Regions from separate parts of the Streptomyces sp. NPDC102462 genome, predicted to be linked through region 1. Evidence: predicted binding sites of a transcription regulator. Region 1 holds the regulator's gene; each other region holds the start of a gene.

Region 1 (5,483 bases):
ATCACGACACGCCGAAACGCGCGGCCAGCGCGTCCCGCTGCCCGCGGACGAACGCCGCGTCCACCACCGCCCCGTGACCGGGCACGTACAGCGCGTCCGGGCCGCCCAGGGCGAGCAGCCGGTCGACGGCGGCGGGCCAGCGGGACGGTACGGCGTCGGGGCCCGCCTGCGGCTCCCCGGACTCCTCGACCAGGTCGCCGCAGAAGACGACCCCCGGCTCGCCGGGGACCAGCACCGCCAGGTCATGGGCGGTGTGACCGGGGCCCACGTCCGCCAGCAGCACCCGCCGGCCGCCGCCCAGGTCCAGCGTCCGCTCGCCGCTGACCGGGTGGTCGGGCCGGGCCAGGGCGCGCGCCGCCTCGGCCGCGAGCCGTGCGTCCAGGCCGTTGCGGACCGCGTCCCGGCGCAGTCCGTCCCGCTCGCGGGCGAACACCGCGTCCATGCCGGCCGCGGCGTACACCTCGGCCCCGGCGAACGCCGCCGCGCCGAAGACATGGTCGAAGTGGGGATGGGTGAGCGCGAGATGGGTCACACCGCGGCCGGCGATCCGCTCGGCCGCCGCGCGCAGCCGGGCGCCCTCCGCGAGGCTCGACCCGGCGTCCACGACGAGCGCCGCGCTCGCCCCGAGGACCAGTCCGGCCGTACAGTCCCAGCCCGGCAGCCGGCACCGCCCCACCCCGGGGGCCACCCGCTCCCAGCCCGCCTCTTCCCAAGTCGCCGTCATACGGCGACGCTAAGCGCTCCGCTGGGCATGCCGCGATATGCCGTCGGTCGTCTGCGGCACCGTCGTGGCTGGTCGCGCCCGCGCGGCGGAGCCGCATATCAATACAGCCCCGCGCCCCTTCGGGGCGCTGTCGAACCGCAGCGGACTTCACTGGACCTGCTCAGCGCCGGGAGCCGCCGGGCACGATCCGGTGGGACCGGCCTTGCCCGGGGTGTACCCCACGGCCGTACACTGGGGCGGGGAAGCTGGCACTCGCCTGCTCAGAGTGCCAGGCGAAGGACCCGAAGGGCCGCGGGGACGACTTGCTGGAGGTGGACGCGCGATGCTGAGCGAACGCAGGCTCCAGGTGCTGCGTGCCATCGTCCAGGACTATGTCGGCACCGAGGAGCCGGTGGGTTCGAAGGCGCTCACCGAGCGGCACAACCTCGGCGTCTCCCCGGCCACGGTCCGTAACGACATGGCGGCCCTGGAGGACGAGGGGTTCATCGCCCAGCCGCACACCAGCGCGGGGCGGATCCCCACCGACAAGGGCTACCGGCTGTTCGTGGACAAGCTGGCCGGCGTCAAGCCGATGACCGCGCCCGAGCGGCGCGCCATCCAGAACTTCCTCGACGGCGCCGTCGACCTCGACGACGTCGTGACGCGGACGGTGCGGCTGCTCGCGCAGCTGACCCGGCAGGTCGCCATCGTGCAGTATCCGTCCCTGACCCGTTCGACCGTGCGGCATGTGGAACTGCTCTCGCTCGCCCCCGCGCGCGTGATGCTCGTGCTGATCACGGACACCGGCCGGGTCGAGCAGCGGATGGTCGACTGCCCGGTGCCGTTCGGCGAGACGTCCCTGGCGGATCTGCGCGCGCGGCTCAACAGCCGGGTCGCGGGCCGCCGCTTCACGGACGTGCCGAACCTGGTCGAGGATCTGCCCGATGCCTTCGAGGCGGAGGACCGCGGTACGGTCTCGGCGGTGCTCTCCACCCTCCTGGAGACACTGGTCGAGGAGAACGAGGAGCGGCTGATGATCGGCGGCACCGCCAATCTGACCCGCTTCGGACATGACTTCCCCCTCACGATCCGGCCGGTCCTGGAGGCGCTGGAGGAGCAGGTGGTGCTCCTCAAGCTGCTGGGCGAGGCCAAGGATCCGGGCGTGATGGTGCGCATCGGTCACGAGAACGCCCATGAGGGACTCAACTCCACGTCCGTGGTGTCGGTCGGCTACGGTTCGGGCGGCGAGGCAGTCGCCAAGCTCGGCGTGGTCGGACCGACCCGCATGGATTACCCGGGAACGATGGGAGCGGTACGCGCAGTGGCACGGTACGTCGGACAGATCCTGGCGGAGTCGTAGGTGGCCACGGACTATTACGCCGTTCTCGGCGTGCGCCGCGACGCGTCGCAGGATGAGATCAAGAAGGCTTTCCGGCGGCTCGCGCGCGAGCTGCACCCGGACGTCAACCCCGATCCGAAGACGCAGGAGCGCTTCAAGGAGATCAACGCCGCCTACGAGGTGCTGTCGGACCCGCAGAAGAAGCAGGTCTACGACCTCGGCGGCGATCCCCTCTCGCAGTCCGGCGGCGCCGGCGCGGGCGGCTTCGGGGCGGGCGGCTTCGGCAACTTCTCCGACATCATGGACGCGTTCTTCGGCACGGCGTCGCAGCGCGGGCCGCGCTCGCGCACCCGGCGCGGCCAGGACGCCATGATCCGTATCGAGGTCGAGCTGGACGAGGCGGCCTTCGGTACGACGAAGGACATCCAGGTCGACACGGCCGTCGTCTGCAAGACCTGCAACGGCGAGGGCGCGGCGCCGGGCACCACGGCCCAGACGTGTGACATGTGCCGCGGGCGCGGTGAGGTGTCGCAGGTGACGCGGTCCTTCCTGGGCCAGGTCATGACCTCGCGCCCGTGCCCGCAGTGCCAGGGCTTCGGCACGGTCGTGCCGACGCCGTGCCCGGAGTGCGCGGGTGACGGCCGGGTGCGTTCGCGCCGGACCCTGACGGTGAAGATCCCGGCCGGTGTCGACAACGGCACCCGCATCCAGCTCGCCGGCGAGGGCGAGGTCGGCCCCGGCGGCGGGCCCGCCGGCGATCTGTACGTCGAGATCCACGAGCTGCCGCACCCGACCTTCCAGCGCCGCGGCGACGATCTGCACTGCACGGTGACGATCCCGATGACCGCGGCGGCCCTCGGCACGAAGGTGCCGCTGGAGACGCTGGACGGCATGGAGGAGGTCGACATCCGTCCGGGCACCCAGTCCGGCCAGTCGATCCCGCTGCACGGCCGGGGCGTGACCCATCTGCGGGGCGGCGGCCGGGGCGACCTCATCGTGCATGTCGAGGTGCAGACCCCGACCAAGCTCGATCCCGAGCAGGAGCGCCTGCTGCGCGAGCTGTCCAAGCTGCGCGGCGAGGAACGCCCCCAGGGCCAGTTCCAGCCGGGCCAGCAGGGTCTGTTCTCGCGGCTGAAGGACGCGTTCAACGGCCGCTGACACCGGCTGTGGCCGGCCCCCGGGGCGTCGGTTGCCGGGGGAGTATGCCAAGCGGAGGCCGGTTTCGGACTTGTGCGGAGGACGTGACAACATGCGGTCATGTCATCCCCACTGACCGATCTCTGCCCACATCCGATCGTGCAGGCCCCCATGGCGGGCGGTGTCGCCGTCCCGCAGCTCGCCGCCGCCGTGTCCGAGGCGGGCGGGCTGGGGTTCCTCGCCGCCGGGTACAAGACCGCCGACGGCATGTACCAGGAGATCAAGCAGTTGCGGGGGCTCACCGGCTGCCCCTTCGGGGTGAACGTCTTCCTGCCCCAGCCGGAGTATGCCGACGCGGCGGCCGTCGAGGTGTACGCGCATCAACTGGCCGGCGAGGCCGGCTGGTACGGGGCCGAACTCGGCGACCCGGACAGCGGCCGGGACGACGGCTACGAGGCCAAGCTGGCCGTGCTGCTCGACAACCCCGTGCCGGTGGTGTCGTTCCACTTCGGCGTCCCGAGCCGGGAGGCCATCGACTCGCTGCGCCGGGCCGGCACCTTCACCCTGGTCACCGCGACCACCGCGGAGGAGGCCCTGGCCGTCGAGCGGGCCGGCGCCGACGCGGTGATCGCCCAGGGCGTCGAGGCCGGCGGCCACCAGGGCACCCACCGCGACATCCCGGAGAACGACGGCTCCGGACTCGGGCTGCTCGCCCTCGTCGCGCAGGTCCGCGAGACCGTGGGCATCCCGATCGTCGCCGCCGGCGGCATCATGCGCGGCAGCCAGATCGCCGCGGTCCTCGCGGCCGGCGCCGACGCGGCCCAGCTGGGCACCGCGTTCCTCGCCACCCCCGAGTCCGGCGCGTCCGCCCTGCACAAACAGGCCCTGACCAACCCCCTGTTCGTCCGTACGGAGCTGACCCGGGCGTTCTCCGGCCGGCCGGCCCGCGGCCTGGTCAACCGGTTCCTGCGCGAGCACGGCCCGTACGCCCCCGCCGCCTACCCGGAGGTCCACCACCTGACCTCGCCGCTGCGCAAGGCCGCCGCCAAGGCCGGGGACGCGCAGGGCATGGCGCTGTGGGCGGGCCAGGGCCACCGGATGGCCCGCGAGCTGCCCGCCGGGCAGCTCGTGCACACCCTGGCGGCCGAACTCGACGCGGCCAGGACGGCGTTGTCGGCCGGAGGCGACGCGCGATGACGGCGCCGGTGTTCGTGGTCGACTCACTGGAGCAAGTGGGCGTGTCCGGCGGCGAGTTCGTGCTCGACGGGCCGGAGGGCCGGCACGCGGTGTCCGTGAAGCGGCTGCGGCCCGGCGAGGACGTCGTGCTCACCGACGGGCGCGGGCGCTGGATCGAGGGCGTGGTCAAGGCCACCGAGGGCAAGGACCGCCTGATCCTCATGGACCTGGAGAGCGTGGTCGAGGAGCCCGTGGAGCAGCCCCGGATCACCGTCGTCCAGGCGCTGCCCAAGGGCGACCGGGGCGAGCTGGCCGTGGAGATGATGACCGAGGTCGGCGTCGACGCAGTCGTGCCCTGGCAGGCGGCCCGCTGCATCACCCAGTGGAAGGGCGAGCGGGGTGTGAAGGCGCTCGCCAAGTGGCGCGCCACCGCCCACGAGGCCGGCAAGCAGTCCCGCCGGGTGCGCTTCCCGGAGATCGCGGACGCGGCCACCACCCGGCAGGTCGCCGCGCTGCTCGCCGACGCCGACCTCGCGGTCGTACTGCACGAGGACCGGGACCTGGGCAGCGAGCCGCTGGCCACCGCCGAACTCCCCGCCGAGGGCGACATCGTGCTGGTCGTGGGGCCCGAAGGCGGCGTCTCCCCCGAGGAGTTGGCGCTCTTCGCCGAGGCGGGCGCGCGGCCGTACGTCCTCGGACCCACGGTGCTGCGCACATCGACCGCCGGCACCGCCGCCGCATCCGTCGTCCTGTCCCACACCAACCGCTGGACCTGACACCCCACCGGCCCCATCCCGGACCGGGCTCCCAAGAGCGGGCTCGCAGATGAGTTCCAGGGCCGTACCGGTCGTCGGCGGCCCGGCGGGTCCGCTCACACGTACAGGTGACTGGCCTGTTGTGGTCTGTCGCGGTGGGCGGGGCGGTGGCAGTCTGCCCTTCATGGGGGTATTCAGGTGGATTCGGCCCCGGCTCCGCGGGGCGCGGGTGACGGCAGTGGCGGGGCTCGCGGTACTGGCCGTGGGCGGTGCGGTGGCCTGTGAGCCGGGCGGCCTGAACACCGCGACCGTCGCGTACACCACAGACAGGACCGCGACGGCACGGCTCGAACGGGAGCACGTCGACGTGAGC
Region 2 (5,483 bases), on a different contig from region 1:
GATCACCGCCACCGGCAGGCGGGTGACCACGACCGGTACCACCGTCTTCCGGTTCGGCGCGAACGGCCGGATCGCCGAGACATGGTGGCAGCACGACCAGTTGGGGCTGATGCAGCAGTTGGGCGCGCTCGACCAGCTGGAGCAGTGACCGCGAGGGGCAACGCGAAGGCCCGGCGCCCTTTCGGGTGCCGGGCCTTTTCTGCCGGGTGTCAGTGGGCGTGGCCGTGGCCGTGGCCCGCGGCGGCCGGCTCTTCCTCTTCCTTCTTCTCGACGACCAGGGTCTCGGTCGTCAGCAGGAGGGAGGCGATGGAGGCGGCGTTCTCCAGGGCGGAGCGGGTGACCTTCACCGGGTCGATGACGCCGGCCTTGACCAGGTCGCCGTACTCGCCGGTGGCGGCGTTGTAGCCGTTGCCCTTGTCCAGCTCCTTGACCTTGGAGACGATCACGTAGCCCTCAAGGCCCGCGTTCTCCGCGATCCAGCGCAGCGGCTCGACGACGGCGTTGCGGACGACCGCGACACCGGTGGCCTCGTCGCCGGACTTGTCGAGGTTGCCGTCGAGGACCTTGGAGGAGTGGACGAGCGCGGAGCCACCACCGGAGACGATGCCCTCCTCGACCGCGGCGCGGGTCGCGGAGATGGCGTCCTCCAGACGGTGCTTCTTCTCCTTCAGCTCCACCTCGGTGGCGGCGCCGACCTTGATCACGCACACGCCGCCGGCCAGCTTCGCAAGGCGCTCCTGGAGCTTCTCGCGGTCCCAGTCGGAGTCGGTGTTCTCGATCTCGGCCTTGATCTGAGCGATGCGGCCCTCGACGTCCGACTTGTCGCCGGCACCGTCGACGAGGGTGGTGTCGTCCTTGGTGACGGTGACGCGGCGGGCGGTGCCGAGCACGTCAAGACCGACCTGGTCCAGCTTGAGGCCGACCTCTTCGGAGATGACGGTGGCGCCGGTGAGGATCGCCATGTCCTGCAGCATCGCCTTGCGGCGGTCGCCGAAGCCCGGGGCCTTCACCGCGACGGCGTTGAAGGTGCCGCGGATCTTGTTGACGACCAGGGTCGACAGGGCCTCGCCCTCGACGTCCTCGGCGATGATCAGCAGCGGCTTGGAGGAGCCCGCCTGGATGACCTTCTCCAGCAGCGGCAGCAGGTCCGCGATGGCGGAGATCTTGCCCTGGTTGATGAGGATGTACGGGTCCTCCAGGACGGCCTCCATGCGCTCCTGGTCCGTCACGAAGTACGGCGACAGGTAGCCCTTGTCGAAGGCCATGCCCTCGGTGAAGTCCAGTTCGAGGCCGAAGGTGTTGGACTCCTCGACGGTGATGACACCGTCCTTGCCGACCTTGTCCATCGCCTCGGCGATCAGCTCGCCGACCTGCTGGTCCTGGGCGGACAGCGCGGCGACGGCGGCGATGTCGGACTTCTCGTCGATCGGCCGGGCCGAGCCGAGCAGGTCCTCGGAGACGGCCTTGACGGCGGCGTCGATGCCCTTCTTCAGGGCGGCCGGGGAGGCACCGGCGGCGACGTTCTTCAGGCCCTCGCGCACCAGGGCCTGGGCCAGCACGGTGGCGGTGGTGGTGCCGTCACCCGCGATGTCGTTGGTCTTGGTCGCCACCTCCTTGACCAGCTGGGCGCCGAGGTTCTCGTACGGATCCTCGATCTCTACCTCACGGGCGATGGTGACGCCGTCGTTGGTGATGGTGGGGGCGCCGAACTTCTTGTCGATGACGACGTTGCGGCCCTTGGGGCCGATCGTCACCTTCACCGTGTCGGCCAGCTTGTTGACGCCGCGCTCAAGGGCGCGACGGGCGTCCTCGTCGAACTTCAGGATCTTCGCCATGGCAGCGGGAGCCCTCTCGGAATTCTGGTGATAAAGACGCTGCGCCCCGGGCACCCGGCTTCTTGATGGCGGGGCCAGGGGCGCAGCTCACAGCACGAGTGCTTCGGGGTGAATTACTTCTCGATGATCGCGAGCACGTCGCGGGCCGAGAGAACGAGGTACTCCTCGTTGTTGTACTTCACCTCGGTGCCGCCGTACTTGCTGTAGAGCACGACGTCGCCGACGCTGACGTCGAGCGGAAGACGGTTGCCGTCTTCGAAGCGGCCCGGGCCCACGGCCAGGACGACGCCCTCCTGGGGCTTCTCCTTGGCGGTGTCCGGGATGACCAGGCCCGAGGCCGTGGTCTGCTCGGCGTCCAGCGGCTGGACCACGATGCGGTCCTCAAGCGGCTTGATGGCAACCTTGGAGCTGGCGGTCGTCACGATCCGACCTCCCCCTTCGGAGATCTCACGGGGTTAACTGTCTGAGGTGGCGACCAGGTCGATCCGTCGTCGCGGGTGCCGGACCTGCCCGTCGCGTTGTTGGCACTCTCCATGGGGGAGTGCCAGACCCGAGACTATGACTGCGATTAGCACTCGGTCAAGCGGAGTGCCAATCCGCGGCGGCGCGTCCGCCGAGGTGGCCCCGACGGCTCACAGGTAGTCCTCCAGGCGGCCCACGGTCAGACCGGCGGCCTGGACCCGCCGGAGCAGGCGCGTCGTGCGCTCCCTGAGGGTGGGTCCGGTGGACTCGTCGGGACCGACCAGGATGATGTCGCCGGGGCGCAGGCGCTTGTCGCCCCGGACGTAGTCGAGGGTGTCGGCGCCCATCTCGGCCCGCCACAGGATCACCGCGGCGATGCCGCAGTCGGCCGCCGCGGTGAGGGTCGTCGTGTCGTACGTGCCGTAGGGCGGGCGGAAGAGGCGGGGGCGGATGCCGAAGCGGGACCTGAGCTTGTCCTGCTGGCCGCAGATCTCGGCGCGCTGCCCCGCGTAGGGCAGTCCGCGCAGGGCGGGATGGTCGAGGGTGTGGTTCTGGACGTCGGCGCCGACCGAGCGGAGGCGGGCGAAGTGGCCGTAGCCCGGGCCGACGACGCTGTCGGTGAGGAAGAAGCTGACCGGGAGCCGCAGGTCGCGGACCATGTCGATGAACCGGGGGTCCCGCTCGGCGCCGTCGTCGTAGGTGAGGAAGACGACCGGGTCGGATGTCGTCACATGGTCCACGACCGGGGGCAGGGGGCGGCCCGCGGTGCCGGCCGGCAGGGGGCGCGCGGCGGGTTTGGGGGCCGGGGCGAGCGGGGCGCTCAGGCCCCATTGGCGGTAGGGCTGCCGGGTGGCCGGACCGTGTGACCGTACGCCCTGGGCGGCCTTCTTGCCGAGCCGTTCGATGGGGTCGACGGACTGGGCGCAGCCGGCCAGGAGCAGGACGCCGGCCAGGGCGGCGGCCGGCGTCCGGCACCGTGCCGCCGCCGTGGGCCGCCCCTGGCGCCTCACAGGTAGTCCTCCAGGCGGGCCACCGCGTAGCCCTCGCGGGTGACCTTGTTCAGGAACCGCCGGACCATGTCGGTCATGGACCCGTCCCAGTCGGAGCGGCCCCGGAAGTGGGTGAGCACGATGTCCCCGGGGTGCAGGCCGCGGTCCCACTCGCGGTACTCCCAGTGGTCGACGAAGACCTCCTCGTCCCAGATCGGCGCGTACTTGATCCCGCAGGACTTGGCGGCGACCAGGGTGTCCCGGTTGTAGTTGCCGTACGGCGGGCGGAAGACGGTCGGGCGCTTGCCGAGCTGCTTCTCCAGGATGTCCTGCATGCCGCAGATCTCGTCCCGCTGCTCCTCGTAGGACAGGCCGGGCAGGTAGGGGTGGTGGAGGGTGTGGTTGTTGAGCGTGATGCCCTGCGACTGCATCGTCCGGAAGTAGCCGTAGTCGTCCTTGGCCAGGTAGTCGCTGAGGAAGGCGGTGTACGGGATCTTCAGGTCGGCCATCATGCGCAGGAACGCCGGGTCCTTCTCGGCGCCGTCGTCGATGGTGAGGAAGACCACCTTCTGCCGGGTGGGGATCGTGGTGAAGACCGGGGGCAGGCCCAGTTCCTCCTGGTCCTCGACCTCGAAGCCGTCGCGGGCCGTGATCCGCGGCTTGTGCGCGGGGGGCGGCGGGGGCGTCAGGGGTACCTCGTCCAGGCCCCAGCGGCGGGCGGCGGCGGCCAGGGTGGCACGGTCGGCGCCGCGCCGGGCGTCGTAGTCGTCCAGGCGGGGGGCGGGGGGCGCCTGGTGCGGCTGCCGGCCCGAGGCGGGGCGGACGTCCGCGTCACCGCCTGGCGCCGTGCAGCCGGAGACGACGGCGGTGACGGCGAGCAGGGCGATGCCGCCCCGGACGGACGGCCTGCCACGATGTGCGCTAATTTTGTCATTTTGTACTACTACTCGCATGGTGCCGGATCCTCGCAGCCGCCGGCCGCCGATCGGGTCCGACACCGCCGCCGCGGGCGCAGCATCCACCGACTGGCCCACAATGACCCGGTGAACGACCTGCTCCCCTTCCGCTCACTGCTCACCCCCGAGGGCCGTGCCCTCCTCGACGAGGTACGCGACACGCGGCCCGGCGACGAACTCGCCGTCGCCACCCGGCTGCGCCGCGCGCACCCGGCCGAACTGGTCTCGGCGGCCCTCGGCCAGGCCCGGCTGCGGCAGCGGGCGGTGGCGAAGTTCGGGGCCGCGGACGCGGGCCTGATGTACTTCACGCCCGACGGGGTCGAGCAGGCGACCCGGACCAGCGTGGCGACGTACCGGGCGGCACGCCTGCGCGACCTGGGCGTCGGCTCCGTCGCCGACCTGTGCTGCGGCATCGGCGGCGACGCGATCGCGTTCGCCCGCGCCGGGATCCGGGTGCTCGCCGTGGACCGGGATCCGCTGACGGTCGAGGTCGCCCGCGCCAACGCGGCGGCCCTGGGCCTTGAGGAGCTGATCGAGGTGCGGGAGGCGGATGTCACCGGGGTCGACACCTCCGGCTGGGACGCCGTGTTCGTCGACCCGGCCCGGCGCGGCGGCCGAACGGGAGGAGCCGCGCGGGGCACGTCGGTGACGGGCGGCGGCCGGGCGGCGGGTGGGCGGATCTTCGACCCGGAGGGCTACTCGCCACCGCTGTCCTGGGCGGTGGGCGCGGCGTCGGCGGCGCGCACGGCCGCGCTGAAGATCGCGCCGGGGATCGCCCACGAGGCGATCCCGGACCGGGCGGAGGCCGAGTGGATCTCGGACGGCGGGGAGGTGAAGGAGGCGGTGCTCTGGTTCGGCACCGGGACACCGGGCGCCGTGCGGGCCACCCTGCTGCCCGGTCCGCGCACCCTGCTCGGCCGGGGCCTGCCGGACCCCGAAGTGCGGCCCGTGGGGCGGTACTTGTACGAACCCGACGGCGCCGTCATCCGCGCGCACCTGGTGGCCGAGGTCGCCGCGGAGCTGGGCGGCGGGCTGATCGACGCGACCATCGCCTATGTGACCGCGGACGAGCTGCGGGCGACACCGTACGCCACGGCCTACGAGATCACCGACCGGCTCCCCTTCAACGTGAAGAAGTTGAGGGCGCTGCTGCGGGAGCGTCGGGTCGGGACGCTGACCGTGAAGAAGCGGGGGTCGGCGGTGGAGCCGGACGAACTGCGCAGGAAAGTCAGGCCGCAGGG
Region 3 (5,483 bases), on a different contig from region 1:
CCGATCGCGGGCGCGTCCGGGTACGGCGGCTGCCCCTGCTCGCGGACCATGCCGATGTGCCACAGCTGCGGGACGATCGTGCCGCCCGCCGCGTGCACCGCTTCGGCGACCCGGGCCCAGCCCGCCAGTTGGTCCGCGCCGTGGAACCGCGGGATCCGGTCGCTCAGGCCGGCCGATTCGTGGCCGACGTAGGTGCCTTCGGTGACGATCAGTCCGACGCCGGCGGCGGCGCGGCGGGCGTAGTACGAGACGACGTCCTCGCCGGGAATGCCGCCCGGCGAGAACGCGCGGGTCATCGGGGCCATCGCGATCCGGTTGGGGACGGTGAGCCCGTTGAGCGCGATCGGACGGGCGAGGATCTGGGCCGCGCGGGAGGCGGGCGGGGTGGTGACGGTCACGTGGGGGACTCCTCGGACAGCTGTCGACTGAGCGGTATGTGCACACGCATCGAGTGTGTCCTCATGCCAACCACCCCGCTCCCGACCGCATTCCGAACCCACGAACACTCACCGGCCGCCGCCGTTCCCGGACGGCACCGCTTCGTCGCGTCCCCGGGCTCGAAGCGGCGCACGGTCGGGTCCTTCGGCCGACATGCCCGAGGGCGGCACTCCCTGGGGTCAGGGAGTGCCGCCCTCGGTGTGTGGCGGACGGGTCCGATCCTCGGGGAGGATCAGAAGTCCATGTCACCGCCCGGCATGCCGCCCGGGGCGGCCGGTGCCGCCTTCTCCGGCTTGTCGGCGATGACGGCCTCGGTGGTGAGGAACAGCGCGGCGATGGACGCGGCGTTCTGCAGGGCGGAACGCGTCACCTTCGCCGGGTCGATGATGCCCTCGGCGACCAGGTCGACGTACTCGCCGGTCGCGGCGTTCAGGCCGTGACCCGGGGTGAGGTTGCGGACCTTCTCGACCACGACGCCGCCCTCGAGGCCGGCGTTGACGGCGATCTGCTTGAGCGGGGCCTCCAGGGCGAGCTTCACGGCCTGCGCGCCGGTCGCCTCGTCACCCTCCAGCTCCAGCTTCTCGAAGACGCTGGTGGTCTGCAGCAGGGCCACGCCACCACCGGCGACGATGCCCTCCTCGACGGCCGCCTTGGCGTTGCGCACGGCGTCCTCGATGCGGTGCTTGCGCTCCTTGAGCTCCACCTCGGTGGCGGCACCGGCCTTGATGACGGCGACGCCGCCGGCCAGCTTGGCCAGGCGCTCCTGGAGCTTCTCGCGGTCGTAGTCCGAGTCGCTGTTCTCGATCTCGGCGCGGATCTGGTTGACCCGGCCGTTGACCTGCTCGGAGGAGCCGGCACCGTCGACGATGGTGGTCTCGTCCTTGGTGATGACGACCTTGCGGGCGCGGCCCAGGAGGTCCAGGGTCGCGTTCTCCAGCTTGAGGCCGACCTCCTCGGAGATGACCTCGCCGCCCGTGAGGATGGCGATGTCGCCGAGCATGGCCTTGCGGCGGTCGCCGAAGCCCGGGGCCTTGACGGCGACGGACTTGAAGGTGCCGCGGATCTTGTTGACGACCAGGGTCGACAGGGCCTCGCCCTCGACGTCCTCGGCGATGATCAGCAGCGGCTTGCCCGACTGCATGACCTTCTCCAGGAGCGGGAGCAGGTCCTTGACGGAGCTGATCTTGGAGTTGGCGATCAGGATGTACGGGTCGTCGAGCGACGCCTCCATACGCTCCATGTCGGTGGCGAAGTACGCCGAGATGTAGCCCTTGTCGAAGCGCATGCCCTCGGTGAGCTCGAGCTCGAGACCGAAGGTCTGCGACTCCTCGACGGTGATGACGCCTTCCTTGCCGACCTTGTCCATGGCCTCGGCGATCAGCTCGCCGATCTGGGTGTCGGCGGCGGAGATGGAGGCCGTGGAGGCGATCTGCTCCTTGGTCTCGACGTCCTTCGCCTGCTCCAGCAGGGCGGCGGAGACGGCCTCGACGGCCCTCTCGATACCGCGCTTCAGGGCCATCGGGTTGGCGCCGGCGGCGACGTTGCGCAGGCCCTCCTTGACCAGGGCCTGGGCGAGGACGGTCGCGGTGGTCGTACCGTCACCGGCGACGTCGTCGGTCTTCTTGGCGACTTCCTTGACCAGCTCGGCGCCGATCTTCTCGTACGGGTCCTCCAGCTCGATCTCCTTGGCGATGGACACACCATCGTTGGTGATCGTGGGGGCGCCCCACTTCTTCTCAAGGACGACGTTGCGGCCCTTGGGGCCGAGGGTGACCTTGACGGCGTCGGCGAGCTGGTTCATACCGCGCTCAAGGCCGCGCCGCGCCTCCTCGTCGAACGCGATGATCTTGGCCATGTGAAGTGGTCCCTCCAGGACTGGGGGTGATTCCTTCGGACCGCGCCCGCGCCCGCGACGGACGGCTCACCGGCCTTGTGGTTCCTTGCCCCACCCGGCCTGCGGGCCTCACCGACCCGGTCCTTCATTGTCACTCTCACCTTCAGAGTGCTAACGCCAATGATTAGCACTCGACCCACCCGAGTGCAAGGTGCGCCCGCGCCGCGGACCCGTCGCGGGGCGCGCGACCGGGCCGTCGCGCCGGGCGCGCGCCCCCCGGCGCGACGGCCCGGACACCCGCGGCACAGGCCCCGCGGACACCGCGGCACCGGCCCTGCGGACACCCCCCGCGGCACCGGCCCTGCGGCATGCATGGACCCCGCGGCCAAGGCCCCGCGGCGCGGCCCCTCCGGCCCGGGCACGACGAAGGGCCCGCACCCCGGGAGGTGCGGACCCTTCGCGCTGAGAATGTTCAGGCGGTGACGCGAACCATGTCGGCCTGCGGGCCCTTCTGACCCTGCGAGATCTCGAACTCGACCCGCTGGCCCTCTTCCAGGGTGCGGTAGCCGTCCATCTGAATCGCGCTGTAGTGGACGAAGACGTCCGCACCACCGTCGACCGCGATGAAGCCGTACCCCTTCTCCGCGTTGAACCACTTGACGGTGCCCTGAGCCATGCCTAACTCCCCTATTACTGGCCCTTGCACAGATCCACACTTCGCGGACCCGGGTCAGACCTCACCCCCCAAGGTTGGGGGCGTGCGCCGGAACGCGTCGACCGCGGCTGAATGTATCTGTCCAACTGCCGTCTGCAACAGGTCAATCGGACGAGAAATCTGGACGCACCCGGTCGGGAATCTGCCGAGAATTCGGCAGAATTCAGGGCAAGTCGGGCCCTATAAAAGGAATAAAAGCCGCGAAGAACGCATGGACTTTGGCGACTTCTTGGCGGCTGCGCGGATTGAATCCGGGGCTTCCGACCCGGGGGCCGGGAACGCGTTCCCCAACTCTACCGCGCTCAACCCCACTGAATGGCCCCCTCCGCTTCTCTCACGGAGGGGGCCATCGGACGAACAGTCGGTAACCGAAGTCACCGAAAGTGAGGGACCGTCAGCCGCCGGCCACGGCGGGGATGATGGACACGCCCGCACCGTCCGGCGTCGCCGTCTGCAGGCCCTGCTCGAAGCGGACGTCGTCGTCGTTGACGTACACGTTCACGAAGCGGCGCAGCTTGCCCTGGTCGTCCAGGACGCGAGCGGAGATGCCGGTGTGGTTCTTCTCCAGGTCGGCGATCACCTCTGCGAGGTTCGCGCCCTCGGCGCTCACCTCGGACAGGCCGCCCGTGTAGGTACGCAGGATGGTCGGGATGCGAACGGTCACGCTCATGCGAGGCCAGCCTCTCGGAAGGAGTCCAGGTTCGGGCGGATGGTGGCGGTCAGGCCGGTGCCGGCCACCGCGTCGAGGGTCTTGAGGCCGTCGCCGGTGTTGAGGACGACCGTGGTGAGCGCCGGGTCGAGGACGCCCTCGTCGAGGAGCTTCTTCGTCACGCCCACGGTGACACCGCCGGCCGTCTCCGCGAAGACACCCTCGGTGCGCGCCAGCAGCTTGATCGCGTCGACGACCTGGTCGTCCGTCACGTCCTCCACCGCACCGCCCGTGCGGCGCGCGATGTCCAGCACGTACGGCCCGTCGGCCGGGTTGCCGATCGCCAGGGACTTGGCGATCGTGTTCGGCTTCTGCGGGCGGACCACGTCATGTCCTGCCTTGAACGCCGTGGACACCGGCGAGCAGCCCTCGGCCTGCGCGCCGAAGATCTTGTACGGCCGGTCCTCGACCAGGCCCAGCGCGATCAGCTCCCGCAGCCCCTTGTCGATCTTGGTGAGCTGGGAGCCGGAGGCGATCGGCACGACGATCTGGTCGGGCAGCCGCCAGCCGAGCTGCTCACAGATCTCGTACGCCAGGGTCTTGGAGCCCTCCGCGTAGTACGGGCGCAGGTTGACGTTGACGAAGCCCCAGCCCTCACCCGCCGGGTCGCCGATCAGCTCGGAGCAGAAGCGGTTCACGTCGTCGTAGTTGCCCTCGATGCCGACCAGCTCACCGCCGTAGATCGCGGCCATGACGACCTTGCCCTGCTCCAGGTCGTACGGGATGAACACACAGGAGCGCAGGCCGGCCCGGGCCGCCGCGGCGCCGACGGCCCCGGCGAGGTTGCCGGTCGAGGAGCAGGACAGGGTCGTGAAGCCGAAGGCGCGCGCCGCCTCCAGCGCCTGGGCGACCACCCGGTCCTTGAAGGAGTGCGTCGGGTTGCCGGAGTCGTCCTTCACGTACAGGCCGCCGGTGACGCCGAGTTCACGGGCCAGGTTGTCGGCCTGGACCAGCTTGGTCCAGCCAGGGTTCAGATTGGGCTTTTCGGCCACGTCCGCGGGGACGGGCAGCAGCGGCGCATAGCGCCAGATGTTCGCGGGACCCGCCTCGATCGTCCGGCGCAGCTCCTCGGTGTCGTACGCCGAGAAGTCGTAAGCGATCTCCAGCGGGCCGAAACACTCCTCGCAGGCGAACACCGGGCCGAGCGGCACCCGGTGGCCGCACTCGCGGCAGCTCAGGGCCGCGGCGGGACCGAGGTCCACCGACTGGTTCGTGGTGCTTGCAACGGTCTGCACAGCCATGTGAGGCGAGGCCCTTTCTCCTCATCTTCCTCACGACGCATCTCGCCGTGAGACGGATTTGGCACCTTCCCTAGCCGGGAGCCTCGCGGAAACGATCGGCTTGCGCAGCGATCAGTACGAGAACCGGCTGGAGGGTTGCCGGGGCTTCATCGGGCCGTGTCCCTCTGCCCCTCTGGATGAGCTGTATGCGGTTGTGAACGCCGACGACCCCCGACATGCGATGGTCATCCGCGTTGTTCAAGACTGTAACCGACGGCCAGGACAGTTGAGATAGTCGTCCGAACCGCGAGATGGATCACACATGCACCCGGTGTGATCACGACAGTGAGGAGCAGCTGACTGTGCTGGAAGAAGTCGAGCGCTGGCTGGCCACCCGCTCCTGGTCCGTGACCGACCGGCCACTGCACAAGATCCTCGCCGCGAAACAGCGTACGGGCCAGTCGGTCTCCGTCGTGCTGCCCGCGCTCAACGAGGAGGAGACGGTCGGCGACATCGTCGCCGTCATCCGGCGCGACCTCATGCGGCGGGCTCCGCTGGTCGACGAGA

Evidence for each region. Region 1 encodes HrcA, which represses chaperone genes, less so after heat shock. Its sites were predicted from a motif close to TTNGCACTCNGNNNNNCNGAGTGCNAA; they were not measured.
Region 2: a site for HrcA is predicted at 2,404-2,430, ahead of groES (co-chaperone GroES). Genes of this name have one in related genera too.
Region 3: a site for HrcA is predicted at 2,457-2,483, ahead of groL (chaperonin GroEL). Genes of this name have one in related genera too.

What each region holds. Positions count from the first base shown of each region.
Region 1 is NZ_JBIWKB010000034.1:78,307-83,789, forward strand. Features, by position in the region: gene ACIRFL_RS26885 (MBL fold metallo-hydrolase) at 2-724, opposite strand; gene hrcA (heat-inducible transcriptional repressor HrcA) at 1,047-2,063, shown strand; gene dnaJ (molecular chaperone DnaJ) at 2,064-3,200, shown strand; gene ACIRFL_RS26900 (nitronate monooxygenase) at 3,300-4,376, shown strand; gene ACIRFL_RS26905 (16S rRNA (uracil(1498)-N(3))-methyltransferase) at 4,373-5,131, shown strand; gene ACIRFL_RS26910 (hypothetical protein) at 5,340-5,483, shown strand, end outside.
Region 2 is NZ_JBIWKB010000002.1:303,369-308,851, forward strand. Features, by position in the region: gene ACIRFL_RS03495 (ester cyclase) at 1-148, shown strand, start outside; gene groL (chaperonin GroEL) at 210-1,835, opposite strand; gene groES (co-chaperone GroES) at 1,949-2,257, opposite strand; gene ACIRFL_RS03510 (polysaccharide deacetylase family protein) at 2,468-3,307, opposite strand; gene ACIRFL_RS03515 (polysaccharide deacetylase family protein) at 3,304-4,239, opposite strand; gene ACIRFL_RS03520 (methyltransferase domain-containing protein) at 4,222-5,483, shown strand, end outside.
Region 3 is NZ_JBIWKB010000041.1:45,903-51,385, reverse strand. Features, by position in the region: gene ACIRFL_RS29675 (NADH:flavin oxidoreductase) at 1-398, opposite strand, end outside; gene groL (chaperonin GroEL) at 671-2,293, opposite strand; gene ACIRFL_RS29665 (cold-shock protein) at 2,745-2,948, opposite strand; gene ACIRFL_RS29660 (MoaD/ThiS family protein) at 3,382-3,657, opposite strand; gene thrC (threonine synthase) at 3,654-4,937, opposite strand; SAM riboswitch class I at 4,956-5,120, opposite strand; gene ACIRFL_RS29650 (glucosyl-3-phosphoglycerate synthase) at 5,279-5,483, shown strand, end outside.